Regions from separate parts of the Bacillus sp. DJP31 genome, predicted to be linked through region 1. Evidence: riboswitches for the same ligand, from Rfam matches in the RefSeq annotation. Region 1 holds a riboswitch; the other holds the start of a gene.

The links. Region 1 has a riboswitch for S-adenosylmethionine ahead of ACOI1C_RS19070 (sugar ABC transporter substrate-binding protein). Riboswitches for the same ligand answer to the same signal wherever they lie in the genome.
Region 2: another riboswitch for S-adenosylmethionine. It lies ahead of mtnK (S-methyl-5-thioribose kinase); the one in region 1 lies ahead of ACOI1C_RS19070 (sugar ABC transporter substrate-binding protein).

The regions. Positions count from the first base shown of each region.
Region 1 covers NZ_JBMERO010000029.1:23,635-40,056, reverse strand. The annotation lists gene ACOI1C_RS19115 (phosphotransferase enzyme family protein) at 63-656, opposite strand; gene ACOI1C_RS19110 (hypothetical protein) at 744-896, opposite strand; gene ACOI1C_RS19105 (LysR family transcriptional regulator) at 961-1,827, opposite strand; gene ACOI1C_RS19100 (DJ-1/PfpI family protein) at 1,965-2,561, shown strand; gene ACOI1C_RS19095 (cysteine hydrolase family protein) at 2,582-3,133, shown strand; partial or broken gene ACOI1C_RS19090 (LysE family translocator) at 3,138-3,782, shown strand; gene ACOI1C_RS19085 (hypothetical protein) at 3,774-3,950, opposite strand; gene ACOI1C_RS19080 (Panacea domain-containing protein) at 3,968-4,618, opposite strand; partial or broken gene ACOI1C_RS19075 (type II TA system antitoxin MqsA family protein) at 4,604-4,903, opposite strand; SAM riboswitch class I at 5,426-5,539, shown strand; gene ACOI1C_RS19070 (sugar ABC transporter substrate-binding protein) at 5,659-6,765, shown strand; gene ACOI1C_RS19065 (sugar ABC transporter ATP-binding protein) at 6,839-8,344, shown strand; gene ACOI1C_RS19060 (ABC transporter permease) at 8,346-9,320, shown strand; gene ACOI1C_RS19055 (YppG family protein) at 9,497-9,838, opposite strand; partial or broken gene proA (gamma-glutamyl-phosphate reductase) at 9,986-10,240, opposite strand; gene ACOI1C_RS19045 (hypothetical protein) at 10,422-10,625, shown strand; gene ACOI1C_RS19040 (hypothetical protein) at 11,031-11,303, shown strand; gene ACOI1C_RS19035 (hypothetical protein) at 12,192-12,707, opposite strand; gene ACOI1C_RS19030 (hypothetical protein) at 12,721-12,867, opposite strand; gene ACOI1C_RS19025 (PadR family transcriptional regulator) at 12,926-13,258, opposite strand; gene ACOI1C_RS19020 (VanZ family protein) at 13,487-14,128, opposite strand; gene ACOI1C_RS19015 (hypothetical protein) at 14,569-14,790, opposite strand; gene ACOI1C_RS19010 (MBL fold metallo-hydrolase) at 15,054-15,656, shown strand; gene ACOI1C_RS19005 (hypothetical protein) at 15,752-16,198, shown strand; gene ACOI1C_RS19000 (helix-turn-helix transcriptional regulator) at 16,200-16,422, shown strand, end outside.
Region 2 covers NZ_JBMERO010000008.1:115,897-132,318, forward strand. The annotation lists gene ACOI1C_RS09835 (pyridoxal phosphate-dependent aminotransferase) at 1-422, opposite strand, end outside; gene ACOI1C_RS09840 (carbon-nitrogen family hydrolase) at 603-1,385, shown strand; SAM riboswitch class I at 1,507-1,699, shown strand; gene mtnK (S-methyl-5-thioribose kinase) at 1,917-3,116, shown strand; gene mtnA (S-methyl-5-thioribose-1-phosphate isomerase) at 3,109-4,161, shown strand; gene ACOI1C_RS09855 (chemotaxis protein CheX) at 4,360-4,812, shown strand; gene ACOI1C_RS09860 (DedA family protein) at 5,032-5,628, opposite strand; partial or broken gene ACOI1C_RS09865 (MGMT family protein) at 5,697-5,831, opposite strand; gene ACOI1C_RS09870 (PAS domain S-box protein) at 5,913-8,432, opposite strand; gene ACOI1C_RS09875 (B12-binding domain-containing radical SAM protein) at 8,659-10,434, shown strand; gene ACOI1C_RS09880 (hypothetical protein) at 11,019-11,177, opposite strand; gene ACOI1C_RS09885 (hypothetical protein) at 11,170-11,349, opposite strand; gene ACOI1C_RS09890 (DUF3905 domain-containing protein) at 11,535-11,894, shown strand; gene ACOI1C_RS09895 (MFS transporter) at 11,969-13,165, opposite strand; partial or broken gene ACOI1C_RS09900 (TrkH family potassium uptake protein) at 13,358-14,732, opposite strand; gene ACOI1C_RS09905 (small, acid-soluble spore protein, alpha/beta type) at 14,953-15,159, shown strand; gene ACOI1C_RS09910 (ferritin) at 15,308-15,817, opposite strand; gene ACOI1C_RS09915 (hypothetical protein) at 15,898-16,422, opposite strand, start outside.

The DNA of each region.
Region 1 (16,422 bases):
TACAGATAAATAGATAAATCGTCAATCCCTGCATACTGCACTTTGTTCTTAATTTTCTCCTGTTAGTCATCTAAAGTAAATCTTTGCCACTCCTCTAATTGATTTAAATCCCACTTTTGAATAAATAATTGATACAAAAAGATTTCTCTCAGTTTTAGAAATATAGGGATTTGTTTAATCATTTCTGGTTGAATCATCTTTTCTGCCTGATACCCTGCAAAAAAACAGCTATAAAACGTCTTGGTGAATCTATCGACATTTACATTGTAAGTTTTATTCTGCCAGTATGCGTGATAGAAGGCTACCGCAATATCTTGGGCAAACCAATTATATGAACATTCATCAAAGTCAATTGTTGTTATCGTTCCCTCTTTAATAATTAGGTTCCCTTGATGAAAATCATTATGGATTAGCCCATATGTCTCAGGGGTGATGTCGAAATGACAAAGACTGATCATCAAATTATCGTATTCTTCCCTTATCCATGGTGCTACCCTCCCCCTAATACCCAAGACATCCGTATTTTCTATGGACCATACAGGTCTATGTACTTCATCCAGATGAAATATTTTGGATAAAGCATGCATTCTACCCAAAATCATCCCCCACTGCTCAAAATTTTCTTCATTCCAGTGAAGTTTGTTAGTTACATCAATCTGTTCACCTTAGATAAATGTAAAATATGCTCTGACCCGTCCATCTTCTTTTTCTAAAGTCATGTCGGGTTTGGATACTGCAAAACCTTACTCATATAAGAAATTCATCCATTCAATTTCTTGATATACCATTTCCATTGTTTTTTCATTATTGGAAAGCCTAACAACCTTTCCTGTCTCCTTGATATGAAACACATCGTTATGAAAACCACCACTTAAACTAGTACGATTTTCATCCATCTTGCTTTTCATCCTTAACACTCAACTTTCATAATAATTTTTCTAAAGGTTTGCCAGGATCTATCTAACAAACTCCCAAAACCATCTCAATCAACTTCTTATGAGCATTCGACAGCCATTTGTTTTTGTGATGAGAGATTTGCGCATAGAAAGTAGGGTTTTCACAACTTGATTCTATGACTTTCAGTTTTCCGTCTCGCAACAGTGCTTCTACACTTATGAATGGCATCAAGCTAATTCCTAATCCACTTACAACACACTGTTTGATGGCTTCCATACTAGTAAAATCTAAATGATTAAGAGTATTGATTCGCTTCTCAATAAGGTACCCTTCGAAAAATTTTCGTAACCCACAATTAAGATCCGCCGTAAAAATAATACACTCCCCGTCCGCCTCCTCTATTTTATTCAAGGAATGGTTTCTTTCCCCAATAAATACTAAGCGTTCTTCCGACCAAATGGCTGTCGTTAGTTGAGAGTCATTTACAATAGTAGGTTCTAAGGTTATCGCAATATCTAATTCTCCTGTATGAAGTCTCTCTCGAAGCGGAATACAATTATCATTAATTAGGGTAATCGTGACCTCTGGATAAAGCTTTTTATACGTTGATATCACTGATCCTAACCTGTATATGGTCATCGTTTCGGATGCACCAATACGAATTTCACCCTTCATTGTATGATCGTCTGATGAAATATGTTGGATCTTTGAATAGACCGCTAGTAATTCATCTGTATATCGATAAAGTTCCTTCCCCATCATCGTTAATTCTATTTGTTTTCCCAATCGGTCAAATAAAGGAAACCCAATCTCCTCTTCAAGCTGCTGAATATGAGAAGTGATGGATGCTTGTGAGTACTGAAGGGTTTGAGCGGCTTTGGTAAAGCTATTTAAATCGGCTACTGTCTTAAAAGATTGAAGTTGACGGATTTCGATTGTAATCCCCCCTTAAAATGTTACCATCAGAAAATGTTACCATCAGAAATTCTGAACATCATATTTAGTTATTTCAATTTTACTAATGTTTAATTTTAACATACAATTCTAGTAAGGAGCTGATTAAAAATATGAAAAAAGTTTGTTTACTTTTACCAAATGGATTTGAAGCAGTTGAGGCAAGCGTGTTTACAGATGTGTTTGGATGGAACCAAGAAGAAGGCGATGGTTCCACTGAACTCATTACAGTTGGAACTCACAAAGAACTAAAATGCACTTGGAATTTTACTATCCTTCCTGAACGGGTACTCTCAGAGGTAACCGCCGATGAGTTTGATGCTTTAGCTATACCAGGTGGGTTTGAGTTTGCTGGGTTTTACGAGAATGCTTTTCGAACTGAGGTGCTTGACTTCATTCGTGAATTCGATAAACAAAGGAAACCCATTGCCTCCATTTGTGTCGCCGCATTAGTGATTGGAAAGAGTGGCGTACTACAAGACAGAAATGCAACGACCTATAATTTAAATGATCGCAAGCGACAGCGACAATTAGCAGAAATGGGAGCCAACGTGATCCCAGATCAACCGATCGTAATCGATAATAATATTATTACTTCCTACAATCCCTCAACCGCATTTGATGTAGCTTTTACACTTCTTGAATTAATGACTTCCAGAGATAATGCAAACGAAGTAAGAAGATTAATGGGATTTAACCCAACAATTTAATGACACTAGGAGGAATTTATATGAAACTATCAACTAACACAGCTTTAATATTGATCGATGTTCAAAATCATTTTGATAATCCGGAACTAGGGAACAGAAATAATCTAAACGCGGAAGAAAACATGGCAACTTTATTACACGTGTGGAGAGAAACAAATCGCCCAATCGTTCACATTCAACACATTAGTAATCCCGCCCTGCCTCATCATCCTGGACGCGATATAAAAGAAATCGTAGCCCCTCTACCAGGAGAACCTGTGATGATCAAAAATGTAAACAGCTCTTTTATCGGTACAAATCTTGAAAATCATTTAAGGGAAGCCAATATTGAAACCCTAGTGATTGTAGTCTTAACAACCGACCATTGTGTTTCCACAACAACAAGAATGGGCAAAAACCTTGGCTTCACTCCATACATTGTATCGGATGCTACCGCTACTTTTGAACGAGTGAGTTTTGACGGAAAGCTCTACAGTGCGGAAGAAATACACACTTTGGCTCTCGTCAGTTTAAGCGATGAATTTGCAACAGTCATTGATACGTTGGGTGTTCTAGAATTGCTAGAAGGTTAATGATTTGGAATTATTAGTTCAACACGTATTTCTTGGTATTACATTAGCCATTTCCATTGGACCAGTTAATTTAGAACTGATTAAGCAGGGAGTGACGAAAGGTTTCGTTCCTTCCTGGCTAGTTGGAATAGGGGCTACGACTGCTGATTTCGTTATTATATGTATCATCTATTTAGGTTTAGGACACTTTTTCACTTCAATACTGCACAGATTATTCTAGGATTTTTTGGTTCAATGATGTTAATTTATATCGGCATTCAGAGCACAAGAAAATAAAAAGACGAATCTAGATCACCACACACCTTCCAATGTAAAAGAAAAGAAATCCTTTACTACTGGTTTTTTTCTTGCCATAGCTAATCCTTTGAATCTCGTATTCTGGACAGGAATTTATGGTTCATTGCTATCCGTAAAAACGACTACCTTCACTTCTCCGTTATGGTTAGTCGTATATATATTTCTAGGAATCTCAATTTCGAACATTACTCTAGCCATCATGTCAGCATTGGGGAAATCCTACGTCAAGCCTTCCAGTCTTAGATTCATATCTAGTACATCAGGTATTATTTTAATCGGCTATGGGGTTTGGATCGGATTTTCAACGATGTCCTCGAATTTACAGATTGATTTACTTTCTTTTCTATCTTAAATAGACTAAAAATAGGAGTGCCAGCCAGCTTCCATTGATTGGTTGGTACGTGGCACTTATTTTCTGTTCTTTATGATGATCCTTCACATTAGGGTAAACTGCATCAAAAACAGCTTCGCGCGCAATAAATGCAGAAGCTGTTTTACCTATTAATTTGAGAATTATCATATTCGAATTGTTTATGCTTAGTCTAGTTTAAGATTTTCAGCAAAATCATAAGGGATAATCTTATTTACCTCTGTATGATTCCAACCATCCTCATCATGGGAAAAATCACTTATCCTTTTAGAACCATAACCATCAAAAAATTCTTGAACTTCATTTAGAACATTCAACTCATGTAACTCAAAAAAATTTGAATCAAATTCCTTTTTTGACTTAATAGTTGTTCGAGTATATTCTTCAAAGTATTCTTCTTCAATCTCAATGTGTCCAGTTTCTTGTAAAGTATCAAGTAACAAGTTATATTTCATTGGTACAGGACCATGTTTATATTTTATATAGGTTAATCCACTTATTGATAGAAGGGATCTTTTAAAGTTCAAAAAGTCTGCATAAAATAAATGTTTTAACAAAACAGTCTTATTAAGACCATCCTGCGTGAAGAATAGAATCATCTGAATGACTTTATCCATTGAAAATGTATTAAATCCTGCTTCAATTGTTTTCTCATACTCATGGTAATATCTTTTAAGAGTATCAATTAAGTTTCGTTGGAAAACCTCAAAATCAAAATCTTGAAAGGCCCTTTCAATTTTTTGTTGTTCTTTTTTAGAAAACTTATGATTACTCTGAAGATAGTAATTTCCTAGCTCTTCCGGATTATCTTTTAGTATTTTTAAAATAGTAATGTGAGAAGATGACGGTACCTTTCCAACTTCATATCTCACAATGGTCGCTTTACTCCAACCAAGTATTTCTGCAAATAGATCCATAGAAAGACCTAACTCAGTTCTGATCGTTTTAATCTCTTCAAAGGATATTCCCATCCGTTCCATATATATCCTTTGAACTTTATGCATAATAGCTCCATCAAGTTGTTCATCAGGTAATTCCGATTCACAATGAGGACAAATGGCTACACTTGCATTTACTTCAATGGACTCTCCTTTATAGGCATATAACTCATTTTTTTTGAATTATGTTGTATGACTGCACCTCCTCCTGGCACATTTCACACCAAATGTTCTTAGACATTAGGATATCTATCCTTCTTACTATTTTATATTAGAATTTTCTTCTTTAACCTAAATTACCAAATTTAACCACCCCTCAGTGATATGATTTTATCCCCAGTCTCTATGAAAAGAAATACAGACACAACCACGTTTATCCGTCTTTAACTTTATGTATGCGTCAAAATTATTTATCTTCCTCTTAAAAACCCACACATCATTACCATCGTCCTTTTACGCCTTTTTAATCTTCATTCTATTTTTCATATATTTTTTGCGCTTATGTTCCCATTTTTGTTTTATGTGAGCGTTTTTTTAGGTTAGTTCATATTCGGTATTATTTGATACCGTATACTCTCATCTTACAAGAACGAATCATTCTTACATGTTATTATTTTTATATTGACATCCACCCCACAACCCATTAAAGTAAGGAATATAAATTTTCTTAATAATTAAATACGTAATCTCTTATCTAGAGAGGCGGAGGGACTGGCCCTATGATGCCCGGCAACCGTTCCATTTCATTATGGAATTGGTGCTAAATCCTGCAAAACATTTATTTGTTTTGACAGATAAGAGAGGAACATCCGATATATTGCGATGAAACCTCTCTTTGAGAGGTTTTTTTACGTTTAAACGCGTGAATCCTCTCCTAATCTAGTAACCACAAAATCAGAAATTAAAGGGAGACAATCAACATGAGAAATTCAATCATTAAAACAGCTTTCACTTCAGCACTAGCATTATCAATACTTTTAACAGGATGTTCGTCAGGTGAAAAGGCAAGTACAAATGAAAAAGTATCCTTTGAAAATGTACCAGAACGATTTGCAAATGGTGAAGGGGCGAAAATTAAGGTGATCCGCAAAATTGGTGGAGATGACCATACGGCTCAATTTTTAGCTGGAGCGAAGGAAGAGGGAGAAGCATTAGGCTTTGAAGTGGATGTGTTCACGGCTAACGGGGATTCAGCTAAGTTCCACGATGCGATTGAGCAAGCTTTAACACAGGATTATGATGGGTTTATTATTTCACACGGTGATGATGCCGCGACGGTTGATGGAGTTAAAAAGCTGACTGAAGCTGGAAAGAGTGTGGTAACTTTTGACTCGAACCCTGACATTGCAACGGTTGAAGGGGTGACGTTGACTTCTCAAAATGATGAAGAGTTAGCCAAATTAGCACTTGATCAATTGGTGAAGGAACATAATGGAGAAGCCAATATCGTGTACTTATGGGTTGATGGATTCCCTCCAATGGTCAGACGTAACGCTGTTTACCAAGATACGCTAAAGAGTAACCCTGGAATCAAAGAAGTTGAGCGTTTCGGTGTGGCGGCTGCTGATACATCTGTCCAAACTCAAAATGCAGTAGCTGCTATGCTAAACAAGCATCCAAAGGGTGAAATTGATGCGATTTTTGCCTCATGGGATGCCTTTGCGATTGGGGCAACACGTGCGATTCAAGAAGCAGGTCGTGACGAGATTAAAATCTATGGAATTGATGTTTCGAATGCAGATCTTCAAGAAATTCAAGCGAACCCAAGTCCATGGAAATACACAGCAGCAGTAGATCCCAAACTAATTGGTGCTGTCAATTTGAGATTACTAGCGAAGAAACTTGCTGGTGAAGAAACGCCCCCAACATATGATTTAGAAGCATCATTAATTTCCCAAGAAGATTTACGTAAATCAGATGGGGCCGTTAACATGGTCAACCTTGCTGACATCGTTGAAGGCTGGGGAACTTCTACTGCTTTTGAAGAAGAGTGGATGAAGGTATTAAAGGATCACTATAAAAAATAGCGTTTACCCGTATCGGGACACTCTCTTTACCTAGTAAAGAGAGTGTCTACTTTTATGAAGGGAGGAAAAAATAATGACGGCTACAGTACTTCGAATGAACAACATCTCCATTGAGTTTCCAGGTGTGAAGGCATTAAACAATGTGGATTTTGTAACAGAGACAGGCAAAGTACATGCCTTAATTGGGGCCAATGGCGCTGGAAAATCTACTCTCATGAAGGTTTTATCTGGGGCATACAGTCACTACAGTGGCGAAATTACTCTTGATGGAAACCTACTTCCCATTCGTACCCCTAAACATGCCCAAGAGTATGGAATTCAAACTGTGTATCAAGAAGTCGATACCGCATTAATTTCGTATCTATCAGTTGGAGAAAACATTATGCTAGGAAAAACGGTAAATGAGAGTAAGCGTAAGCAGTTCATTAACTGGAAGGAACTTCATACAGAAGCAATCAATGTTTTAAAAAGATTGAATATCAACCTATCTTCTAAGAAATTAGTTAGTGAACTAACCCTTGCTGAGAAACAAATGGTGTTAATCGCAAAGTCTATAGCAACAGATTGTAAGTTTCTAATACTTGATGAACCAACTGCCCCTTTAAGCCAAACAGAAACTAAAGAGCTTTTCCGGATTGTGAAAGACTTAAAGAATAGAAACGTAGGCATTATTTTCATCTCTCACCGGCTACCCGAAATTTTTGACATCTGCGATGAGATCACCGTGATGAGGAACGGAGAGTTTGTTTCAAAAGAATTAACATCCGCTACCTCTCAAAATAAAGTTGTTGAACAAATGCTTGGAAAAAAGCTAGAGGAGCAGTTTCCTCCAATTAGCTTTAATATTGGTCAAACGGTGTTGGAAGTGAACAATCTCTATGAATCTTCTAAGCTTAGAAATATTTCCATCACGGCTGCTCAAGGAGAAATTGTCGGGATTGCAGGACTTGTTGGAGCAGGAAAAACTGAACTCTGTAAAACTCTTTTTGGCCTCTCGAACGTTACAGCTGGGGACATCGTTTTGAAAGGGAAAAAGGTAAAACTTAAGAGCCCGTATGAAGCAGTGAGGAATGGACTGGCACTCGTTCCTGAGGAAAGAAGAAAAGAGGGAATACTAGTTACCGAGACTGTTGCTACAAACTTAACAGCTGCGAATTTAGGGAAGTTCACCAAAGCGTTTGGTTTTTTAGACAGGAAATCAGAACAGAAGGAAGCCGTTGAACTCATTAACAGCCTTGGAATTAAAACACCCTCCGCAGATACACTCGTCCAAAATCTCTCTGGTGGAAATCAGCAAAAAATTGCGATTGGAAAATGGTTGATCACGGAAGCTGATGTGTACATCTTTGACGAGCCAACAAAAGGTGTGGATGTTGGGGCGAAAAAGGATATCTTTGAGTTAATTGTTGCCTTAGCAGATCGAGGAAAGGCAATCCTTTATGCATCCTCTGAAACATCAGAAATCATGGGCATCACCAATCGTATGTATGTGTTATATGACGGACAAATTGCACGTGAGCTAGCGACATCAGAGACGAACGAAGAAGAAATATTATACTACTCAGCAGGAGGCCAGTAGCATGGGCGCATCAATAAACTCGAACTCCATCTTCAATTTTTTATATAAATACGGAACCATCTTAACGATCATTGTGTTGATTGTGGTATTCGCAGTGGCCAACCCCTCTTTTATACAAGGAAACAACATCATCAATATTTTACGATCCATCTCTATCGTCACTATTATCGCAATTGGCATCACGATTTCGCTTTCTGTTAATGGATTTGATTTATCTGTGGGATCCGTTGCCTCCTTATCAAACGCCATTGTTATTTCCATGTTTGTATGGTTCTCACAAAATACATTCATCGCGATTATGGCAGCCATTGCTGCAGCCTTATTAGTTGGAGCGTTAAATTCCATACTGATCGTAAAAGTGAAGATTCCCGATATGCTCCTCACACTTGCGATGATGTTTATTATTCAAGGAATTGCCCTTACCTACACAAGAGGTGCAACCATTTCGCAAAACATGGTTATGCCTGATGGAAGCTTTGCTGAGGGTCTCATCTCTCCACTCTTTGGGAAAATCGGCCAGGTTCCTTGGATTATCATAATCATGATTATAGTCGTTCTCTTCGTACACGTTTTTCTAACGTACACAAAGCACGGTAGGTACATGTATGTCATTGGGGGAAATGCTGAAGCAGCCAAGCTTTCAGGAATTCCAGTTAACAGATACAAAGTAGTTGCCTATCTTATGTCTGCCTTCTTTGCATCCATTGGTGGAATTGTATTAGCATCACGGGTCATGACAGCAGAAATCAATGCAGGATCTCCCTACTTAATGGATTCTGTTGCTGCCGCCTTCATCGGATACTCCGTATTAGGCGCAGGTAAGCCAAACGCATTCGGAACCTTCGTAGGCGCCGTCCTCATTGGAGTCCTTCAAAACGGTCTTGTGATGATGTCTGTCCCTTATTATGCAATGGACATTGTTAAGGGGGGAGTTTTAGCGTTGGCGTTGGGGATTACGTATTATAAGTTGAGATAGGTGCCAGAACCCATCCAGATACTACACTTATAGGTACCTGCACCTTTTTTACAGATGTTTTACACAAAGAGGTAACACCCCTCCATTCTTTGGATGTGTGTTACCTCTTTCTTTGGAATCTAGTGCAACAAGCACCTTCCTTGATCGACTGCTAAATTAATTTTAGACAAAGTCAATTATCTTCCGAAAAACTTTGTGATCATTGGAGCAATACCTGAAACTTGGGTATACATTCCTCTCATTTGAGATGCCGTTGAGGTTATTTTTCCAAAATCAATCTTTCCATCTGATTTTCTGAAATAGGACATTAAGTCCCCCTTATTTTGCCCAACAGGTTTAGGTTGATTTTGTAATGTTGGGCCCCTTCTTGATAGTCCAAGAGGTGCCCTTGCTCCAAATGGAGACCTTCCTGGTGGTCCAAAAGGCGTGTTTGCTCGTGCTCCAAATAGTTGCCTTCGCCCTATTGGATTTTCCGGATATCTAGATAAAAATGGATTCGCTCTTTGCTGCGGGAACATTCATTTTCCTCCTTTTTACGTATTTCTACATAATATGTGTTTCGGAGGTTTTGGAATGGACAAAGCGACCATCTACGTGACAAATTGAAAACTGGTCAACCATAAAACACAAAAAAACCTCACCCAATGGATGAGGTTTCTTCTTACCTATCGTATTTGCCCGTCACCTGTCATTAAAAATTTAATCGTTGTTAGTGCAGGTAAGCCCATTGGTCCTCTGGCGTGAAGCTTTTGGGTGGAGATTCCAATTTCAGCACCGTATCCGAGTGCTCCTCCGTCGGTAAAACGTGTTGAGGCGTTATGATAAAGAGCAGACGCATCTACTAAACTCATAAAATAACGTGCGGTTTCTTTGTTTTCCGTAATAGTCGCTTCAGAATGCTTTGTACCATACTGATCTAGGGACGAGGGGACAGGTTCATTGTCCCACCTCAAATCTGGGACGAGGTGCCTGTCCCCTCGTCCTACAAAAATTTTTATTAATGTAAAAATAATCTAAATTTTGTGTCATTAAATCAAGTTTCATGTTAATATATAACTATCTTGTAAATAAAAGGATAAATTATGAATAAAAAAGGTTGTATTGTTATTTTTATCCATAGTACTATTCTTTGTAGGTGTTTCAAGTAGCTTTTCTACAGAAGCTGTAGCAGCATCAAACTCTGCAAAAAAAGAAGACAAATTTGATATTAATAGTATAGACACAGAAGAAGAAGCCCAAGCTGTTCTAAAAGAGTTAGAAAAATATTTAGTGTATGATGATGAAAACAAAGTGTCATTTAATTAGAAAAAGGCATTAAAGAAAGGTGCATCTATTTCAATATTAGAAATTGGTAGAGAGTTAAACACTATATCAGCTTATAATGCTGATAGATTAGTAGATAATAATAATTCTGATATACAGGCTTTAGGTCTTCCTGTTCATGGTAATTGGTGTGGTCCAGGTCACGGCGGAGGAAAAGCAGTAGATGTATTAGATGCCGCATGTATGATGCATGATAAATGTTATGGTTCTAAAGGCTATTTCACATGTAGTTGTGATGATGTTCTAATAAGAAATATTACATTTGGTTTACCATTTATGACATGGGGAGTAAGAGTTAAGGCTCTAGCAGTTATGGCATATTTTAATATTCAACCGTGCATTAATAGGTAGGTAATAGTAAAATTCATCTTTTAAGGAGCGATATAATTGAATCTCAAGAATCCAGCCTCACGGAGATGGACTATTTTATCAATTACTTGTTTTGTGATAGGAATTATAGTTTGGATTCCTAATCTTGTATTCAATCAATCAGAAAGTTTTTGGTTACTAACATTTATCGTTAATCCATTAGGAATCTTCTTCGGTTATCTTGCAAAAAGTCACTTTGGAATAATATCGAATTCAGTTATGACAGCTAGTTTCTTCTTATTGATGTTCTTTGGATATCTAATTTCGGCTCTCTTTGGATTGAAGCCGTAAGTTTTCTTACTCTGTATCTCCTTTCTTAGGGGATTGAAGTGCCAGACACCTCCATTTAATTGGATTTTGCCTGGCACTATTTTTTTATCTATATGATTAACAGTTGGGAAAAGGTACCACTGTTCATAAAAAAGAAGCATCCCTATACAATTCCTAATACGGTCTAGCTTGTGTAAGAACGCATATTATAGTGTAAGTCTGAGTAACTAATGAAGTCTAGAGGAGCTGAATTGGCTAAATGTTGGTGGCAGCGATCTTATTTATAGTGGGTTATGCATTAATAGAATTACTAGTCTATTTCTTATTAATCTTAAATATTGAAGGGATCAGGAATAAGAAGATTGGCTCTTTATACAATTATGCAAAAATGAAGTTAGGGAAGAGATTTTAAGGCAAAGGGTAGAGGGGACAGGTACAGTGTCCCACTTCCTTAACCTTCCAATGTCTTTACAGCCTTTTCAATCGCATATAATACATCCAAGTTCTTGTTATAAATGAAACAAAAATTATTATGAAAAATACAAACATTAAAAAGTTAGTAATATTGAATCTCGTTGGATGATTAAACATATAATCTATTGATGTCCCTATATAAAAGCCATTCATCATTACTATAGGAAGAAACATAAGCGTATAAGCCAGCGCTACCCGCCTAGCTTGTTTTAGGTGAAACATCTTGTCACCGAAAAGAAGTGGTTTATCCGTCCCTTCGGTATATACCTGACTCCATAATGTCCATTTTTGGAATGAGCCCCTGGAGATAAAAACACTTTTCAAGCCTGCCTCTCTGTGTATTTCAAAATAGCCTTCATCCGAGATGTTTTGATAATCTGCGGCATAACTTACTTTCAGGGGGTTGCCAAGAGTAAAGTAGAAAACAGTCCCTATTTAACTGACTCGATGAAGATTAAACCCTTTTTGCTCCATTTTTTCAAGCCACTCTTCCAGCTTATCTGGAGCATACATCCATCCAAATTTTCTTTTTACAACTAATTTGCCTGAACGCTTTAAGTCCTTTTCCTGTTGCTTCCTTAGTTTTTCTTCCTTCTGATTACCAGATTGAGGCTTGGTTTGTTTTTCATTAATCAGCTTCTTCTTCGTTTTATACAATTTACCAATCGAATAGATTGCTAGTAAATAGAGCGCGATGGACATACCCAAAACTGTGTAGGTCAAAATCCACAAAGGACTCTCAACAACTGTCACGAGTACATCTAGAAACTGAGTAGGGATAATCAAAGCCAACATATTAACAGCCATAAATGATAGATAAATGATCGTACCTATGAATATATGGATGATTAGCCGATTACGTTTAATTATGCCTTCACGAACAGAAGAGGTTTTGATTTGTTCATGTGATTTTTCAATCATGATGACATGCCAGTTCCCTCTTTGATACACCTTGCTCCAACCTTCATCTAACTAACGACCTGGACAAAAAATCTCCTACCCTTTTATCGTAAACTAGTCGGTACGTTATCGTTTTGGGCTCGCCCTCTCGAAAGAAAAAGCAACGGGTCCACCGATTTAATTTTACAAAATAGTATCCTTTGCTAGCCATCTCGGCAAGCCAGCCTTCTGTCTTCATTACATCGTAGCTCCAAAAAGGCCGAAATACTTTAATCATAAAAATTCACCTCGTATTTTATTGCATTTTGGTGTAACTCTTTAAGTCTGTTGATCTCGGCAGTGATTAATTTCTTCCCAATATCCGTAACCTCGTATACAGTTTTTCTTTCTTCATCAGCAAATACAGAGATTATTCCATCCTTTTGCATTTTAGTTAGCGTGCCGTAGACAGTTCCCGATCCTAATTTAATTCGTGTTCCTGAAATCTCCTCAACATGCTTAACAATCCCATACCCATGCCGCGGTTCTGATAAGGAAAGAAGTATATAAAAGGCTGTTTCTGTCATAGGCACGTACTTTTTCAGCACTTTTTCAATGTCCAATACAAGACCACCTCTTTCTGTATTGATTTATGTGAATATGTTATGTCACAAATAGATATATCTTAACTCGACTGTATCACGTTGTGATATAGTATTCAAGAGAACTCTTCCTGTTTTTCAAAATTTTACCCAGATGCCGAAGCTCATAAGTTGATTCTTCATTGAAAACGAAATGAAAAAAAGCAGCTTCGCACGAGATAAGTGCTTAAACTGCTTTTCGAAAGTAAATTATCCTCTTCGTATAAACATTTCCTTTGATTTTATCCGTAAGTCTTTAAGCTGATATTTATAACCTACTATTTGAGTAACATTATAAATTAGGTAGCCTATACACGTACCTATCACATTACAAATTACATCATCAACGTCAACCGTTCGGACCCTTCCTCCTGCTAGTAGTTCTAAGAACTGGATAGTTTCAATACTGATTGACGTTAAAAGACCCAATAGCAAAGTATTTTTTATACCTATAAACTTATCGGATAACAGGGGTGCTAATACACCCAGAGGCATTAATAGTAAGATGTTACCTCCTACATTTCTAAGGATTAGTCCAATCATGAATGCCACATCGCCATCATAAGCTATGCCTATTAGTTTAATATCTTTTACAATAGATACAATCGGAATAAGATTTAAGCCCCTTTTTATACTTTCTACATTAAAATCAATCCATAATGCTAACGGAAATAAGGTCACTGAAACAACCATAAGTATGTAAGAAATGAAGAGGAATCTTACAGTCTCTTTGAACCAAGATAATGGACTGTTCCTACTAAAATTGATAGCTAGACTAATCCCACGTCCAAGAATATAACTTATTACCCCAAAAAAAATAATTGTGCTGCCATTAATTAAGTACAATTGCATATTCACTTCTTTCCTAACTATTCAGTGTGCCAAGGAGCCAGAATTCAAAATTCTCTACCTTAGTTGTCCAACCGCCCATACCAAATTTTATATAATTTCCCTGTTAAGACTTTTAAAAATAGTGAGGGTATATTGGACACTGTCCCTTATTTTGGACTCCTTCATCGAGTGACATATTAAAGCAAAAGCCTTACTCCTTATAGAAGTAAAGCACCCGTTAGTAAAAAACTTTATGTTCTCACAATTTTTTTTATGCTTTTAAATAAGTTGGTAAAAGACCAAAAGAAGTCTTTTTAATGTACTCTAAATGTCTTTGTAAGTTCAAATCGGCTTGTCTTAGTTTTTCATCAAACCATATTTGCACCTGAATCAATCCATTCATTTTTTTATTTTTCATTATGAAGAGAACTGACAAATCTTGAGGATTTTTAATAATATATTCAGTCAACTTTTTTTATACTAATGATGCTTGATTCAGGATCTAGTTGAATAGGAGATGGTTTGAAAAAGATTTCTTTAAAAAATACAAAAAGAAAAAGAACAATAAAGAGTAAAGTAGCCATTACAAAAACATCTAAATTGCGACGTTTCCGATCTCCATTTTCTTGAACCAATTCTCTATATTTTATTTGCAGTCGTTTTCTTTCCACATCAACCTTCATAGACACACCACCAAATCAATTTATATTTATTTTACCATAAAACACCTGTTGTTTTGCCCGGAAATGATATAAAAAATAAAAAAATAGTGCCAGAAACCTTCCATTTTATTGGATGGTGCCTGGCACTTATTTTGGCACTTATTTTCAAATCCACGCTTGATTAAACACCACTATAATATTTTCAGGGAGAATCAAGCTCCCCTCCATATATTAAGGTCAAGTGAAACTTCATGAAAAAAAGCTCGGTACTTTAGCAAGCTTACATATGGTGCTTAGCTGAAAATATTGATGCCGTACTCTTAACCCATTTGCATTTTGATCACTTCGATAGAATGGCAAAAAAGGTGCTTTACAAAAGGATCCCCGTTTTTTGTCAACCTGCCGATCAAAAGAAAATTGAATCTTGGGGCTTCCATAACGTCTTTTCTATAGAAGAAACCTTTCAGTGGGGTGAAATCGATTTTAGAAGAATTAGTGGTCATCACGCAAAAGGGATCGTATCTATACTGCTAGGTCCAGTGTCTGGTTATATTCTTAGCACCCCAGAAGATGGTTCACTATACATCGTAGGGAATTGCATTTATACGGAGCAAATCAGTACGGTGATTAAGCAGTATAAGCCCAGAATTTGCATAGTTAATGTCCCAAGGGCTCAGTTGATATTGGGGACTATTATTACAATGACACCTAAAGATATTATTAAAATTCTGAATATATCTCCCTTGACGAAAATTATAGCCGCCGTTCATATGGATGCCATTAGTCATTGTACGTCAACACGAAAAGATCTGTATCAATACCTTGAAACTCATCATGCGCTAGATTCTGTGATCATTCCAAAAGATGGTGAACTAATTTATATTTAGGCGTAAAATAAACTTTACTTTATGTATAGTTTTTAATACACTGTGCATATAATACTTTACAAAGTGTAAAATGGAATGTACAGGAGGAGTAAACCGTGACCTATCAAGAAAAGAAGAGCATCGTATCGTTAATTAGCACCATACTCATTTTTGGATTTTATTGCTTGTACATGTATCCGCAGTATCCCCATGGGTCACTGGAGATGACCGAAACCTTTCACTTTTGGGGTTCCTTCGTCCTCATTCTGACTTTGATTTCAATATCTGCTCATATCATTGTCAGCATTATTTTTAACATCGTTTTTAGAATTACGACCAAAGAAAAGGAACCAAATTTTGCAGATGAACTCGATAAGCTCATTGATTTGAAATCTTACCGAAATTCTTTCTTTGTGTTTATCCTCGGCTTTCTTCTTGCCATGGGATCACTCGTCCTTGATCATCCGTCACAGGTGATGTTCATGATCCTGATCGCTTCCGGATTCATCTCTGATGTGGTCGGCTCCGTTTCGAAACTTTATCACTACCGGAGAGGAGTCTAATATGAGCAAAAAACTTGTCGGCAATCACATCCGAAAATTACGATTCAACCATGATGAAATGACACAACAGCAGTTGGCTGACAAGGTGGGCGTAACAAGACAAACGATCGTGGCCTTAGAAAAGGGAAACTACTCCCCATCTCTGGAACTAGCTTTTCGTCTTGCACTGGCCTTCAACTTACCGCTTGAAGAGGTTTTCTTTTATGGGGACAACAAAATGATGT
Region 2 (16,422 bases), on a different contig from region 1:
CCTCTTGCAAGTTCTACCCCTGACCAGTAATCAGGATAACCAGGATCCGGTACTAATGCGAGATCCCCTGGATTTAATAAGCACTGAGGTACTTCAACAAGTCCTGCTTTTCCACCAAAAAGGATGGCCACTTCTTTATCTGGGTCTAAGTTCACTCCGTATTCTCGTTTATAAAAGGTTACAGCCGCCTCTTTTAAAAATTGTTGTCCTCGAAACGGTGAATATTTATGGTATTGTGGGTTGGCAGCTGCTTCTCTTAATGACGTTACAATATGTTCAGGTGTTGGCTGATCAGGATTACCTTGACCCAGGTTAATAACATCATAGCCTTGCTCCATGACTTTATTTACCTTACTTACAAGTGTAGCAAAAAATTGAGTGGGTAGACTTTTAAGTATTTCAGACTGCTTGAATGTTCTCATTTCAAACTCCTTAAATCATAGTAGAGAAGCTATACTTTCATTCGCACGAATGGAAAGTAAATGAATAGTATTTTTTTTAGCAGAGCAGTAAATGTAGAATTTTCTTATTGTATTTCTAGTCAAAAATAATATATTGTTAGTGACAACTTGTAAAGTTATTTTGTAAGGAGTAGATAAAACATGAGCATAAAAATAAGCTGTATCCAATTCGATATCTCTTTTGGGAATCCCGACAAAAATTTTCAACAAGTCGAGAAAAAAATAGAGGAAGCCCTCCTTCAAAAACCAGATATTATTGTTCTTCCGGAACTTTGGACTACTGGGTATGATTTAACTAGACTTGATGACATTGCTGACGAGGACGGGCAGCAAACAAAAGACTTCTTATGTCAGCTTGCAAAAGAGAACCATGTACACATCGTTGGCGGTTCAATTGCCAAAAAAACAAACGAAGGTGTATACAATACTATGTTCATCGTAGATAACAAAGGTGAAGTTGTTGGTGAATATAGCAAGCTACATCTTTTTAAATTAATGGATGAGCATGTCTATTTAAATCCAGGGCATGTCGATGGAATGTTTCAGATAGGTGAATTAAAATGCGCTGGTTTTATTTGTTATGATATTCGTTTCCCCGAGTGGATTAGAAAGCATGCATTGGTTGGGGCGGAACTTTTATTTGTCGTTGCCGAATGGCCTCTCCCTCGCCTTGCTCATTGGCGCTCGTTATTAATTAGCAGAGCCATCGAGAATCAATGCTATGTTGTCGCGTGTAATCGGTCAGGTGCAGACCCAGCTAATGAATTTGCTGGACATTCAATGATTATAGATCCTTGGGGAGAAATCGTGGCTGAGGCTTCCGAGGATGATGAAATCCTACAAGGGATCATTGATATAGAAAAGGTACAACGCGTTAGAAATCAAATTCCTATTTTTGCTGATCGACGTCCTGAATTTTATTAAGTTAAAACTGTTGACAAAAGGTAGTGTAACTTGATATTATTTTCACCAAGTGGAAAATTTCAGAATACTTACTTTCCTAGAGTACTAAATTTTTTTTTACAAAAACTAAATATTGTTTGATCTCTTATCAAGAGTTGGCTGAGGGGAATGGCCCCGATGAAGCTGCAGCAACCGACCGTAATACCATTGTGAAATGGGGCGCATCAGTTTTAGCGCTTAGAGGTAGTTATAGCATTATAATAACGCTATCAACTTTAACTCTAGTAAGGCACGGTGCTACATCCACAGAAATATTCTTTTCTGGTAGATAAGAGGTGCGAAGCTTATGTCTTCAAGCCTCTTTCTTTTGAAAGAGGCTTTTCTATTTAAGAAAAGCCTCCAATCCAAAAAGCGTAAGCGCCCCGTTTAGACCCAGGCATAGCAAATGTTCTAAAAGGAAATAAAAGGAACAATCCCCTTTTATTTGAATCAAGTTATTTGACCTCAGGCGGTCTTGGTGCTGGAGCTAGATTAAAAATGGGAGGTAAAATCATGGCAGTTTCAAAGGAATTTATATATGAACCATTAACAGAAAGATCAGCAATCACTCTAGCAATCCGACTTCGGTTATTTGAAGATGGAGAAGTGTTAACTTGTTATGAAATTGGAGATGGCAATCTAAACCTTGTGTTTCGTGTTGTTGATCATGTTAATAGCAAGGGCATAATTATTAAACAAGCACTCCCCTATGCAAAGGTTGTCGGTGAAAGCTGGCCTCTTACTCTTCAACGAAATAAAATTGAGTGTCAAGCTCTCAAAATATTTAGTAAACATGTCCCAGGTCTAGTTCCTGATGTTCTTTATAATGACGAGGTGCTAGCCATTACTATTATGGAAGACCTATCTCATCTAGAAATTGCAAGAAAGGGACTTATTAATCGAAATGATTATCCTCTTCTTTCTCAACATATCGGAACATACTTAGCGAAGACACTATTTTATACTTCTGATTTTGCATTAGAACCATTGCAGAAGAAGCTGCTAGCTAAAGAATTCGTAAATCCAGAACTATGTAAAATAACAGAGGATCTTGTGTTCACTGATCCTTTCTTTAATCATGAGACCAATAATTTTGAATCAGCTTTAAAAGATGATGCGGAAAACCTTTGGAATGATCTTAGTCTTAAACTTGAGGTTGCCAAGCTAAAAAAGAAGTTCTTAACGAGTGGAGAATCACTTTTACATGGAGACCTTCATACAGGTAGTATCTTTGTAAGTCAAACTGAAACAAAAGTAATTGATCCTGAATTTGCTTTTTACGGCCCTATAGGCTTTGATATTGGTCAGTTTACAGCCAACCTCCTTCTTAATGCCCTGTCATTACCAGAGCAGGATCGGGATTCACTCTATCATCATGTAGCGAAAACATGGTATGTGTTTTCCACCACTTTCTCTACTCTTTGGAAAGAAGAAAGCCTTGAAGTTTACTCACGTATTGATGGATATTTAGAATTTACATTAAACCAGATTTTTGAAGATACGATTGGGTTTGCAGGATGTGAATTAATTAGACGTACGATTGGGTTAGCACATGTGGCAGATTTAGACGGGATTTCAAACGATGAGCTAAGAATTAGTGCAAAACGAAAAGCTTTATCACTAGGTAGTCAGCTTATTAAGAGTCGTCAAAAAATTCAATCCATTGAACAATTAATTGAAATCGTAAGGAGTGTACATGCAGAAAATGACTAAGACAGCAATCATTCCCCAATCTGTTCAGTGGAAAGATGATTATATCCTATTGTTAGATCAGCAAAAGCTTCCACTTGAGACAGTTTATATTGAGTTAAGAACAGTAAAGGACGTATGGGAAGCCATTTATACGTTAAAAGTAAGAGGGGCTCCAGCTATTGGAATTGCAGCCGCATTTGGGCTTGCTTTAGCCGCTAAAAGCTATGAGGATGTTAATTTAACTGCATTCCACACCCAGCTTCAAAAAGACAAAGATTACTTATCTAGTTCTAGACCTACTGCTGTTAATCTTTCATGGGCACTTAATCGGTTAACTGAGAGTGTGGAGGGTTCATTATCAATAAATGCAGCTAAAACTACGCTCATTCATGAGGCTATTCAAATTCAAGTAGAAGACGAAGAGGTATGCAGGCAAATCGGGGAGCATGCCCTCTCACTTTTTAACGAAGGAGATAAAATTTTAACGATATGTAACGCAGGATCTATTGCAACTGCAAGATATGGGACCGCTCTAGCTCCTATTTATTTGGCAAAAGAACGTGGAATAAACATTGAAGTATTTGCATCTGAGACACGTCCTGTCTTACAAGGAGCAAGGCTAACTACATGGGAACTTATGCAAGCAGGTGTTAACGTAACGCTAATTACAGATAATATGGCGGCACATACCATTAAGACCAAAGGAATATCTGCTATCATAGTAGGCGCTGATCGGATAACTGCAACTGGGGATACGGCAAATAAAATAGGAACCTTGAATCTAGCACTACTTGCTCAAGCCTTCCAAATCCCTTTTTATGTGGCTGCGCCTCTTTCAACCTTTGATCTAACACTCACTTCTGGGGAAGATATCCCTATTGAAGAGCGTGATGCTAAAGAAATTACCCATATACTCGGCCAGCAAATCACTCCATTTGGTGTAAATGTATTTAATCCAGCCTTTGACGTCACTCCTAATGAACTCATTACCGCAATCATAACCGAAAAAGGTGTGCTTAAAGGGAATCTTCAAGCTGAGATTGAGCAACAGTTTATAGTAAGTTAACAAGGTCTTACATCGTGTAAGACTTTTTTTATCGACAAATTTCGAGTATTTTCTTACAAATCCACACAACCCAACGTAAAATATGTTATGATATTTTTAAAATTACCCTTATTGATTATTGTTGTTTGTTCATTCTTTTCTTTAATAAATTTCACATACTAAACTTTGCTACTTTCCTATTGAAATAGAGGTGAAAAGATGTCACAGAGTTCGAATGTTACAAAAGTACTAAACGGGACCATTCAGTCAGTAAAGAGTGTACTTCCTATGCCTGTTACTATTAATCCACCTTCTCTTTTTAAAGAAAAGGTTATTCGTTTAACCATGTCCGTTTTAATTGGTATGACAGGTGATATAAAAGGCAGATTAGTCATCGACGGAACCCCACAGACATTCAGCTATATCGGTGAAATGATGTATGGGATGCAGCTCGAAGGAGAAATGCTAGAGTCTTTCACAGGGGAACTTGGGAATATGATTGCGGGTAATCTAGCAACTAATGCCTCTCAAAACGAGCTCATTATGGACATTACCCCGCCAACTGTTCTCGTTGGTGAAGCAAAGCTAACTGGTTTTACCCAAGCAATAAAGGTACCCATCACTTTATCCACAAACGGTGAGTTAGTTGTCATTCTTATGATTGAAGGATAAGGAAAGTGCAGAGACTCTCTACCTCTGCACTTTTTTACTATTCATAATTTGTTTTGTTTCTTCTCCATTAATTATTTGTAGCTTTTTGGCAATGGTCGTATAGAACAACACTTTCTTTTTTCCTCGGTTCATGATTAACTCCCTCCTTTTTTATTGCACGTGACCAACACTTTTTCCCTTACTGAAATTATATGCTAATCCATGAATATGGTGTACGATCTATTTCATTTTGTTTGATTTATTCCTTCTCCAATTGAAGACAAAAAGAATAAGCACAATCACAAGAACGAGCGGGATTCCAGCCATATAAATGTTTTTCAAAATAACATCCATCTGGTTGCCGAAAGTAAATCCAAGGAAGAAGAATAGGCTCGTCCAAACGGCTGCCGTGACATAGGCATAGATAGCAAACGTTCGATAGGCCATCTTTGTACTTCCTGTCATAAAAGGAACAAAGTGCCTAACGCCTGGTAAACAATACCCCGCAACTAGAGCCATAGGACCATATTTTTCAATGAGCTGTGATGCCTTGAGTATATGTTGTTGATATTTGGGACGATGTAGGAAACGCTTTTGAAGTGGAAAAAAGAAGAACCTTCCTAAAACATATAAAGTTGTTAAACTCATAACGACCCCGCAATATGTAACAAGAAATGCTGGCATCGTTGCTAGCAATCCCTTTGATGTTACAAAACCACTAGTCATAACAATCACTTCATTTGGAACAGGAATACCAAAAAAACCTATCCATAAAATTAAAAATAATGCAAAGTACCCATACTGATCCACAAAAGTAAATGCAGTTTCTAAATCCATTTGACCCCTCTTTTCAAGAGTAAAGGCCATTGAATGCTTCAACGGCCCAACATTCAATCTTTAAGTGTCTACGCACCTTCTAATATAAGGAATTTCTCTTGCAAATCCACTTTATTTCCAGCGAATCCTATTAGCAGCTTATTCTTATCTATTACCCGATGAAACGGAATAATTAATTGTATTCGATTTGCCTTATTCGCTTGTCCGACTGCTTGTCCTACACACTCGGGTTACATGTCGCAATCAAGCATAATCTGTCTCCATCGAACCCTCATTCAGCGTAGTCATTCACTTTCAACTTGGGTAATAGGTAAGTAAATATGGAAGGTTGTTCCTTCCCCTTCCTTGCTTACAACTTCAATTTTCCCTTTATGTTCTGCTATTATTTTATAGGATACCATTAAGCCAAGTCCAGTTCCTCTTTCCTTTGTTGTATAAAAGGGTTCCCCTAGTTTTCTGATTTTTTCCTCTGGTATTCCACAGCCCTCATCTTTAAAGGAGACTCTCATTATTTTTTCTGAGTGATGCTCAATTGAAACGTGGATAGTGCCACTCTTAGGCATAACTTCAATTCCGTTTTTTAAGATATTGATAAAGACCTGTTTTAACTGATTAGGCTCACAATAAATCTCAGTGTCTTCATCTACAACATCCACTTCAAACTGAATATTTTCTAAAGCGGCTTGTGGAGTGAGAAGGTCAATCGTTTCATGCAAGATCTTCTTCAGATCCCGCTGTTGGTATTGAACAGCCTGTGGTTTTGCTAGAATTAAAAACTCCGTAATAATAGATTCAATTCTCTTAAGTTCTGAGGTTATAACCTCAAAATACATAGAGAAATCCTCTTTGACATTTCCTTGTAATAATTGAATAAAGCCTTTCAATGCAGTCATTGGGTTTCGTATCTCATGGGCAATCCCTGCGGCTAGTTCTCCTACAATTGTTAAAGTATCAGACTTTCTAAGCTTTTCTTCCATTTCTTTTCGCTCTGTTACATCGTGGAGAATAGCTAAATGATTATTTATATATATATTTTTACTTAGCGTATATTCAATTATCCGATTATTCAAAATGAATTGCCCGCTTAAACTTGCATTCCCTAGAAGTTGCTTCCACTTTTCTTCCCTCTCTATATCATTTATAAAAGCAAAATTCTGAAGCTTTAACGGGAGAAGTATCTCATTTTCAAGACCAAATATTCTTCTTGCCTCAGGGTTCATATTGACTATATTCCCTTCATCTTCAATGATAATAAACCCATTTAAGGCATTATCATAAAGCTGTCTAAACTTATGTTCACTCTCCCTGAGAGTAATTTCAATATTCTTCCTCTCCGTTACATCACGGAAAATGGTCATATTCATTTTTGGAATTACGTTCCTTTTGACAGCAAACTCAATAATTCTCTCTTCCCCATTTTCTAACATAAAAGGAAGCTCTGCATATAAACCTCCAGCATCATGATTCGCTTGGCTTGCTTCTAACGTGTAATCTTGAGTACTATTTATAAATTGGTCAATTCTTCTTAACAGTAATTCTTCTCTACTTACCTTTAATATTTGACAAGCAACTGGATTAACATCAATGATACTTAAATCCTCATCCCAAAGTATGATTCCATCTAATGCACCTTCAAAGATTCGTCTAAACTTTTGTTCCTTTTCTCTTAAGTTTTTTTCCATTGACCTGGTTTCACTAACGTTTCGGAAAATAGTCATATTGTAATCATCTAATACTTTATATCTTGATGTGAATTCTAGCCTTTTTGTTTGTCCGTTTACCATGTGAAAATCGAGCTCAGCCCTTAGCTTACCTGTCTCTTTTAATTCTTTATTCATGTTGATAACTTCAGTACTAGTTTGATCAACAAAGTCTAATAAACTTCCCTGAGTTAGAAGCTCAATCGGCATTTCAAATGTCTTACTTGCTGAACTATTTGCATTAATGACCTTTCCCCCATTACCCCATATAACGATGGCATCCAGGGCAGCATCAAATATTTCTCGAAACCTAAGTTCACTATCTTGAAGCCTTTTCTCCATGCCTTTTCTATCTGTTACATCTCTCATAATAGACATATAATAGTAATCAAATATATTTGCAGTGGTAGTAAATTCAAAAACTTTCTTAACACCATTTTTCAATTTGACAGGGAGTTCACCCTTTGCTTTTTCTTTCTCATCTAAAATAGTCCAAAGCTTTTCTAATTTATATGTATATTCTGGCTCTACAAAGTTGTATATTGTTGAATTAAGTAGCTCCTCTTTTGTTAATTCAAAGCTATTCATGAAGGATTTATTACAGTTTATAAACGTTCCAGAACGATCAAAGATAACAATTCCATCCACTGCTTGCTTATAAACGTCCATAAATAATTGCTTGCTTATATCTCGCTGTCGCTCTAATATTTTCTTTGGTGAAATGTCCCGCATTATTGAAACATCTGTATTATTAATATCATTTTTTCTAGCAGAAAACTCGACTTGCTTTACAGTCCCATTTCCTACACGAATGGCGAATTCTCCCTTTAGGAATCCATCTTCTATCAGCATTTTATTTTGTTTTGTAATTTTCTGCTTAGATTCAAGCATTAGAAATTTTAATAAGCTTTCACCAATTAGATTTTCCTTTGGTAGCTCGAACAACTGGCAAGCTGCCTGATTAACTTCTGTAAAGCATGTATTCGAGTCAAATAAAACAACAGCATCTAAAGACTGTTCAAACATGATGCGATATTGACCAATCATATCGAGAAGATCCTTGTTTTCTTGTTGGAGCTTCTTAAAAGAGGCTTGTAATTGCATATCACTTTGCTTTGTAGACAAGTAGTTCACCTTCCTCTTAATAATTAACGCACACTCTTTGATTACTACATTCTACAAAGTTCGCCTAAATCCTTCACAAAACTGCTATACATTTCTTTCCAAAACCCATGGTTCGTCATTTATTCTTAAAATATGTTAAAATATAATTTAGTGTGTTTTTTTAGTATCTTATTTCCTGCTTCGAAAAAAGGAGTGTCCAAATATAATGAATGTTGTACTTAGTACCTTAAATGCCAAATATATTCATACCAATCTTGCTATTAGATGCCTACGTGCGTATGTAGAGCCAGAGCATGACGTGAAAATGGCTGAATATACCATCAAAGACCCTGAGATGAATATTGTCACTGATCTTTTTAGGCATGAACCTGATGTGATCGGCTTCAGCTGCTATATATGGAATATAGAAGAGACGATTAAAGTCATTAGCATCTTAAAAAAAATTAAACCCGACCTAACGATTATTGTCGGAGGTCCGGAAGTTTCTTATGATGTCACTTATTGGTTGGACCGTTTAACAGATGTAGACTTTATCGTCCTTGGTGAAGGAGAAGAGACCTTTAAACAGCTACTTGATGAGCTTAAAAGTAATAAAAACTTTGTTTCAGTACCTGGCTTAGCCTTTCGTTCGGTTGAGGGTAAGCCAGTTGTTAATCCTCAAAGAAATAAGTTAAACTTACAAGATGCACCTTCTCCATTCAAGTTTGAGGAGGATCTGCACCATTTTTCAAAGCGAGTAACATATATTGAAACAAGCAGAGGCTGCCCTTTTAGCTGTCAATTTTGTCTTTCTTCTATTGAAGTTGGTGTTCGTTATTTTAATAAAGAAAAAGTGAAGGATGATATTCGATTCTTAATGAAGAATGGGGCTAAAACGATTAAATTCGTGGATCGCACCTTTAACATTAGTAGAAGCTATGCGATGGAAATGTTTCGTTTTTTAATCGATGAGCATTTACCTGGCACGGTCTTTCAGTTTGAAATAACGGCGGATATCATGCGACCAGAGGTCATTGGATTTTTAAATGAAAATGCACCTGTTGGCTTATTCAGGTTTGAGATTGGTGTCCAATCAACAAATGATTCTACAAATGAATTAGTCATGAGAAAGCAAAACTTCCAAAAGCTTACCCGCACAGTAACGATGGTTAAGGATGGCGGGAAGATTGATCAGCATTTAGATTTGATAGCTGGCTTGCCTGAAGAAGATTACGAATCGTTTAAGAAAACCTTTAATGATGTTTTTGCGATGAGACCTGAAGAGCTTCAACTAGGTTTCTTAAAAATGCTTCGAGGCACAGGTCTTCGTATCCGAGCAGCAGAACACGACTATGTATATATGGACAATTCGCCGTATGAAATCTTAAAAAACAATGTGCTAACATTCCAAGAAATCTCCAAAATAAAGCAGGTAGAGGATGTACTAGAAAAGTATTGGAATGACCACAGGGTGGACTACACACTGGAATACTTGGTTACAGAGGTATTCCCTACCCCATTTGATTTCTTTCAGGATTTCGGACAATATTGGGATGAAAAAGGCTGGGTAAGAATTGGCCACCAACTAGAAGACTTATTCTTGCGACTTTGGAACTTTCTAGTCGATAGTGGACAAGAAAACATTCATATTTCTCATAGCCTTCTTAAGGTTGATTATTTGCGTAACCAAAAATTCAAACCGAGAAAGCCTTGGTGGAATGATACGCTTCAAAAAGAGGAGCGTACATCCATCTATAAACAACTCCTTTTGAATCCAACAATTTTTGGCGATAGCTTTGAGGCATTGCAGCTTCAAGAAAAAGATTTATTTAAACACAGTGTACTCGAAACCATCTCATTAGATTTTCAGCACTTTCTTCAGTTAGGGGAGATTAAAGAGGAACCATCCATTCTTTTAACTTACTTTGATCATAAAAATCAAGAGACCTTGATTTTTTCAGCGCCCATTAAATTATTTAATGTAGTTTTAACGTCTAGGTAATATCTAGGCTATTGAAAAACCCAAGCCTTTCATGAAAAATAAACAGCAAAAAAAGACGGCTTCAAAATTCAAATAGAATTTTTGAAACGTCTTTTTTGTGCTTAGAATCTATAACAAGCGAAGTAAATGCTGATTTGAATTATACTTCGCTTGTTCTTAGAATATTGTCTAACATGAGACTAGAGAGTGCAATTGTGACCTTTGTAAGGAAGTTTCTTTTACTAATCTTAATGCTTTAGTATTTTGAGGTTTATGGTTATTTCAAGCATTGAAAATTTGTGAAAAATGTCTTATCGCCGATATATTCTGATAATCGCCGATATAATGAGATAATCGCTGATATATTCTGATAATCGCTGATAAAACAGAAAAATCGCTGATATCGTAACTATCCGAGTACCTTGTCATCAATTTTCAGGTCCATTTATTCGAATTTATGGTGAAAAGAAGGAACTCTTCTTAAACAAATGGATTATTTCTTTCTACCTGACGTAAACTTGGCACAAATGGATCGTTTTGACTCAAAACTTGTAGATTGACTGTAATAGTTTCCTTTTGACATAGTTTTAAAAGAACGCCTTCTTTTATTTATTCAATTTCTTTTTTGATTTCGATTTTGCTTCCGATACTAGCTCAAATGCCTTATTGGCATTGTAATCGCCAAGTTCAGTACCAAACTCTTCTTTTAACAAATCCTTTGAAATTGTATGATTATTATCCGGTGGATGTAGTCCTTTAGCCATATGTTTTTACTCCTGCTTTTTCGTTTTGGTACCCTTTTTTGGAATTTCGATTCGCGCCTTTCATTGCCTGCTCTTCAGTTGCCTCTTGAGCAAACTCTGTATCAGGAAGACTCTCCTTTGGTGTGAAGTTATTGTTTCGAGCAGCATCAAATTTCACTTTGCGCTTTGCCATTTCAAAACACCTCTTTTAAAATATTAAGAGGAAAAAATCCTCTTCTATATTGTTACCTACTTGTTGCTCTGCATGAAAGGAAGTTTTGTCCTCTTACAAATTCAGGCTTATTTTAATGGATCATTCATATGATGATATCTGTTGGAAACAATATTTAAAGAAGTTACCAGAAGAGAGGTGAAAAAGTGAAAAATAAAAACGAAAGTCAAGAAAAGAACTTAGAGATTCCTTTTATTAATGAGACAATGCCACATCAACCAAATGCACCAGTATTCAGGGGCAGTGGGATAAAAATGGAAAAGCCCTTTATAAATGAACATGGTGTTGTTATTGGAGACAGCTTTTATGATTCACCTAACTCTCCATTAAATAATTGGTCAGATAAAGTAGACCCTGAAATTATGGCTGGGGAAGAGTGGGTTCACCCAACAAATGATATTGGTTGGAATACAGCAGAAAACAGAGAATTAATCGAAAAAAAGATTCCCCCTCGTGGTGTTCCTTTCACGCATCCAGATAAGGACGTTAGCTACAATCAAGATTAAGTTTAGAAAACAGGGAAGAGCTTGATTATCCAAGCTCTTCCCTGTTTTCTATAGACAATGATTCTGCCAAATTTCTATTTTATTTCTTTTGGTTTAATTTCTTTCAGTGCAATAAATGCAGTAAGAAGACAGATTCCTGTAATACTGTAAAACATAACTTGGTGCGAGGCCTTCATCAGTAAAACAAAAACGGGTGGACCTGCAGCAACTCCAATAAATCTCATTGAGCTATAAATGGAAGTAATAGTTCCTCTCTCTTCCTTCTCAATCCCCTCTGTTATAAGAGCGTCTAAACATGGAAGTGCAACCCCAATCCCTAGTCCACAAAAGAAGAAGATGACCAATAAGAGAAAAATATTCTCAGTAAAGCTAATGGCAAACACTGAAATTGCTAACAGTAAAATACCAAAGAATGTAATCCATTTCATCAATACTTTGTTTTCTTTGATTTTTTTTCCAGTTATATAAGAAGCAAAGCAAAGTGCCGCTAAAGGTATGGCTAAGGTAAAACCTTTTTTCAAACCATCAATATGGTGTTGATCCTCTAGCATTGAAGACAGGTAAAATAGCACACCGAAAAGCACAAACATTAATACGCATCCAATGGTAAAAATGGCATAAAGCCAATGACCATTCTTCTTGAATATATCCTTAATACAAATCAGAAATTTTTTAAACGGAAGTGGTCTTTGTCTTTTCTTGGGACTTTTCACTAAAAATAGCATAAGGACTACAGAGATTACAGTAAATACAGGAAATGCAAAAAATGGCAAATACCAGATATACCCTGCGAGTAAAGACCCTAAAATAGGACTTAAAACCTTTCCGAATGTATTAGATGTTTCAATGACACCAAGTTCTTTACTTACTTCTTCTTGATTTTTAAACATATCACCAACAAGTGGCATGACGACAGGTGCAGCACCTGCTGCTCCAACACCTTGTAATACCCTCCCTAAAAGAATCATCACATATGGATCCTTCATCTTCCAAGCTGCCCAGCCTGAAAGTAACCCGCCAATACCCGCAATCAATAAACTAGGAATAATAACTTTTTTTCTTCCAATTCGGTCCGATAAATACCCCGCAATAGGTATTAAAATAATAGCAACAACAGAATACAGCGTTATTATCATACTAACTTGGAACGAACTAATCTTCAGCTTCTCCTCTATAGTCGGAAGAACAGGGATTAACATAGAATTACCTAATGTCATCACCAATGGTATGGAAGCAAGTGAAACGATCGCCCATCTTTTTTCATGTTCCATATAACTACCTACCTTATCAAGTAAATTCGTCCTTATTAATATGAGTAATCAAACCAAAAAATATATTTGTAACTTATTGGGAACTTTAGCACTTTAAAGGAACGGGGGCCTGGCCCCCGTTCCTTTAAAGTGGTGAAGGATTAATCTGAAAAGGACCTCTCTTACGATTAATGGAGGTTACATAAGTATTCTTTAGCCAATGATTACTCGCTCTTTTGGGTAGTGGTAGCGTGATAATTTTTTTTGACCACCTAGTAAGAAGAGGACAACGATAATACCGATACGACCTACAAACATTAGGAATATGATGATGTACTTACCAAATGAACTTAGTTCGGGTGTAATTCCCATGGATAAGCCTGAAGTACCAAACGCTGAACAAACCTCAAATATAATACTAATTAAAGAGAAAGGTTCGGTAATTGACAGTATTAGGATAGAAGTAAAGCATATGATCGTTGCGATAATCGTTACAGCAAGTGACTTTAAGAGATCATCATCATACAATTCTCTACCAAAGACTTTGATATGACGATTCCCTCTAGCAAAATGATAAATAAATAAGAAGTTAAGAGCAAACGTAGTGGTTCTAATACCGCCTCCCACTGAGCTTGGTGATGCACCAATAAACATGAGAACTGATATGAAAAGAAGAGTTGGTTCGCTAAATTCGTTAATATCTATCCATTGTTGCAAGTCCACCACTTCTCGTACTAACCGATTGGAAAAGCGAATAAAAAAATGCTTCATGCCAAACTTTATCCTTGAAGAATTTATTAACTTCTAATAAAAAAATGATGATTGTACCAAATACTACTAATAAAAGAAAAGTAGTGGACGTCAATTTTGAAAATAATGAGAATCTATATCGAATTCCATCCCGCTTTCTGTTCGTTAAGAAATTCTTTACCTCTATTAATACCGGAAACCCAATGGCTCCTAAAACGATAAGTATCATATTAATAATTTGAACAAAGTAGTCATTAGCATAAGGGATTAGCGAGTTACCTGTGATATCAAATCCACCATTTGTAGTTGCTGACACGGAAGCAAAGAACCCATGTAAATAGGCTTCCTTCCAGTCAGGAAAATACTGCAAAAAGTACGTACCTAGAATGAGTGCCCCTACTATTTCTATAATAAATATAATCGCTAATATTTGTCTCATCAAATTTACTAGCCCAGAGAGATTGGTTTGGTTTTGATCAAGCATAATAAGTTTTCTTTCTCTTAATCCAATTTTTTTTCCCATTATAAGCCATATAAACGTTCCTAATGTCATAATTCCAATCCCACCAAATTGTAGAACAAAGGCCAGAATAAAGATTCCAGGAATACTAAAGGTATCAGCCGTAGAGATGACGGTTAAACCCGTTACACTAACAGCACTAACCGCTGTAAATAATGCATCAACGAAGTTCCACTCTACATTTTGTTTATGTGCAATTGGTAAACTAAGAAGAGAAACAGAGACACTTACTGCAATAAAATAAAAGCTTACAATTAGTTGTGCTGGAGTTAAATGTTTTAGTTTTGCTTTGATTTTCTGATACAATCTGCTACACATACCTTTCATAATAAGGTTTACTTTAATCATTTTGACTTAAGTATTTAAAAAGAGCAACCTCAATTGTTTTCAGAATAAACTCTTTAATAATATCTTTCCCATCTTAAACATTTTCCTTCCACCTTATGAAAACATTGGCTTGTATCGGCAACTATATAGTCACTCATACTATGAAAGTAACAAACGTTGTATGTAGAAGAAAAAAAGGAGATGACAAAACATGGCTAGAAGTAGTAATAAATTATTAGTGCCTGGAATTGAACAGGCGTTAGACTCTATAAAATACGAAATCGCACAAGAATTCGGTGTTAACTTAGGATCAGATACAGTTTCTCGTGCAAACGGTTCAGTTGGAGGGGAAATCACAAAACGACTTGTAAAAACAGCTCAACAACAACTTGGCGGACAACTTAACCCAGGGCAATAATTGAATATATTTGGCTAAACCCGGGCTTGCATTCGCAGCCTGGGTTTTAACGCTTTAAAGGAGTGGGGGACAGGCCCCCACTCCTTTAAAGCACTAAAAAAAGCCCTAGTATAAATATACTAAGGCTTCAATTGTGTGCAAATACTTATTATTCGCCTGCTGATGGGGTAAAACTACGTTTTGAGAATTCTGTATCTAGCATGAAAATAGCATTACTGTCATTCTGAATTCGCTTTAGTTTTTGAATGATGCTATCAAACATATCCTCTTCTTCTACCTGCTCTTCAATGAACCATTTTAAGAAAGAGATTGTAGCATGCTCTCTTTCATCCATGGCAATGTCTGAAAGATGATAGATCCGTTTTGTTACTTCTTTTTCTTGTGTTAGTGCTTTTTCAAAAACATCTAACAAAGATGAGAAATCATTATTAGGAGAGTCAAATCCCTTAATGACTGCACGTTTCCCTAATGCATTGATAAAGTTGTAAAACTTCATTGCATGAAAACGTTCTTCTTCAGCTTGAACAAGATAAAAATTAGAAAATCCATCTAGTCCTTCATCAGAACAGTAGGCAGCCATCGCTAGATAGGCATGTGCCGAAAAGAATTCATAGTTCATCTGGTCATTTAAAGTTTCATGAAGTTTTTCCGTTAGCATATTCATCACCCTTTGTTTTTCTTCAAGTATAACATAGTGGTAGAAATATGGTGTAATTCAAACTTCGCAATATCCAGAACTTAATGACTTTTAAATTTAAACATCTGATGATATTGAATATCCATTTTTTCAACTTGTGCATTTATTTTAGATGTATCTAAGAACAAAAAAACTAATATAAATACGATCATCAATAATATCGACAACTTTGAATCGTACTGCTTGAGTTCCTGTTGAATAACTGAAACCATAAAAACTAAAAACATGACTGTTAAAAGTAAGAGAATCTTTATGAGTTCTCCGTTCTTATCCATCAAATTCCCAATCATGGCGCCTATTATACTTCCCATCATACCAGTGATCATCCCTTGGATACAGGCAATTGGACTGATTGGCCACCCTATGATTAGACCGATTAAAATACCAACCATTATTCCAAGAACAGTTGCAGAAAATAAATCATGTACAATAAAAATCCCCATGATCGTACCCATACACATACTCGCCATCATTGAAATGCCCATGGTGACTATCATACCAGTCATATTATTCAACTGATGCCTTTTCAAAAATACATAGCCAATCGTGACTCCAACTATGAATAA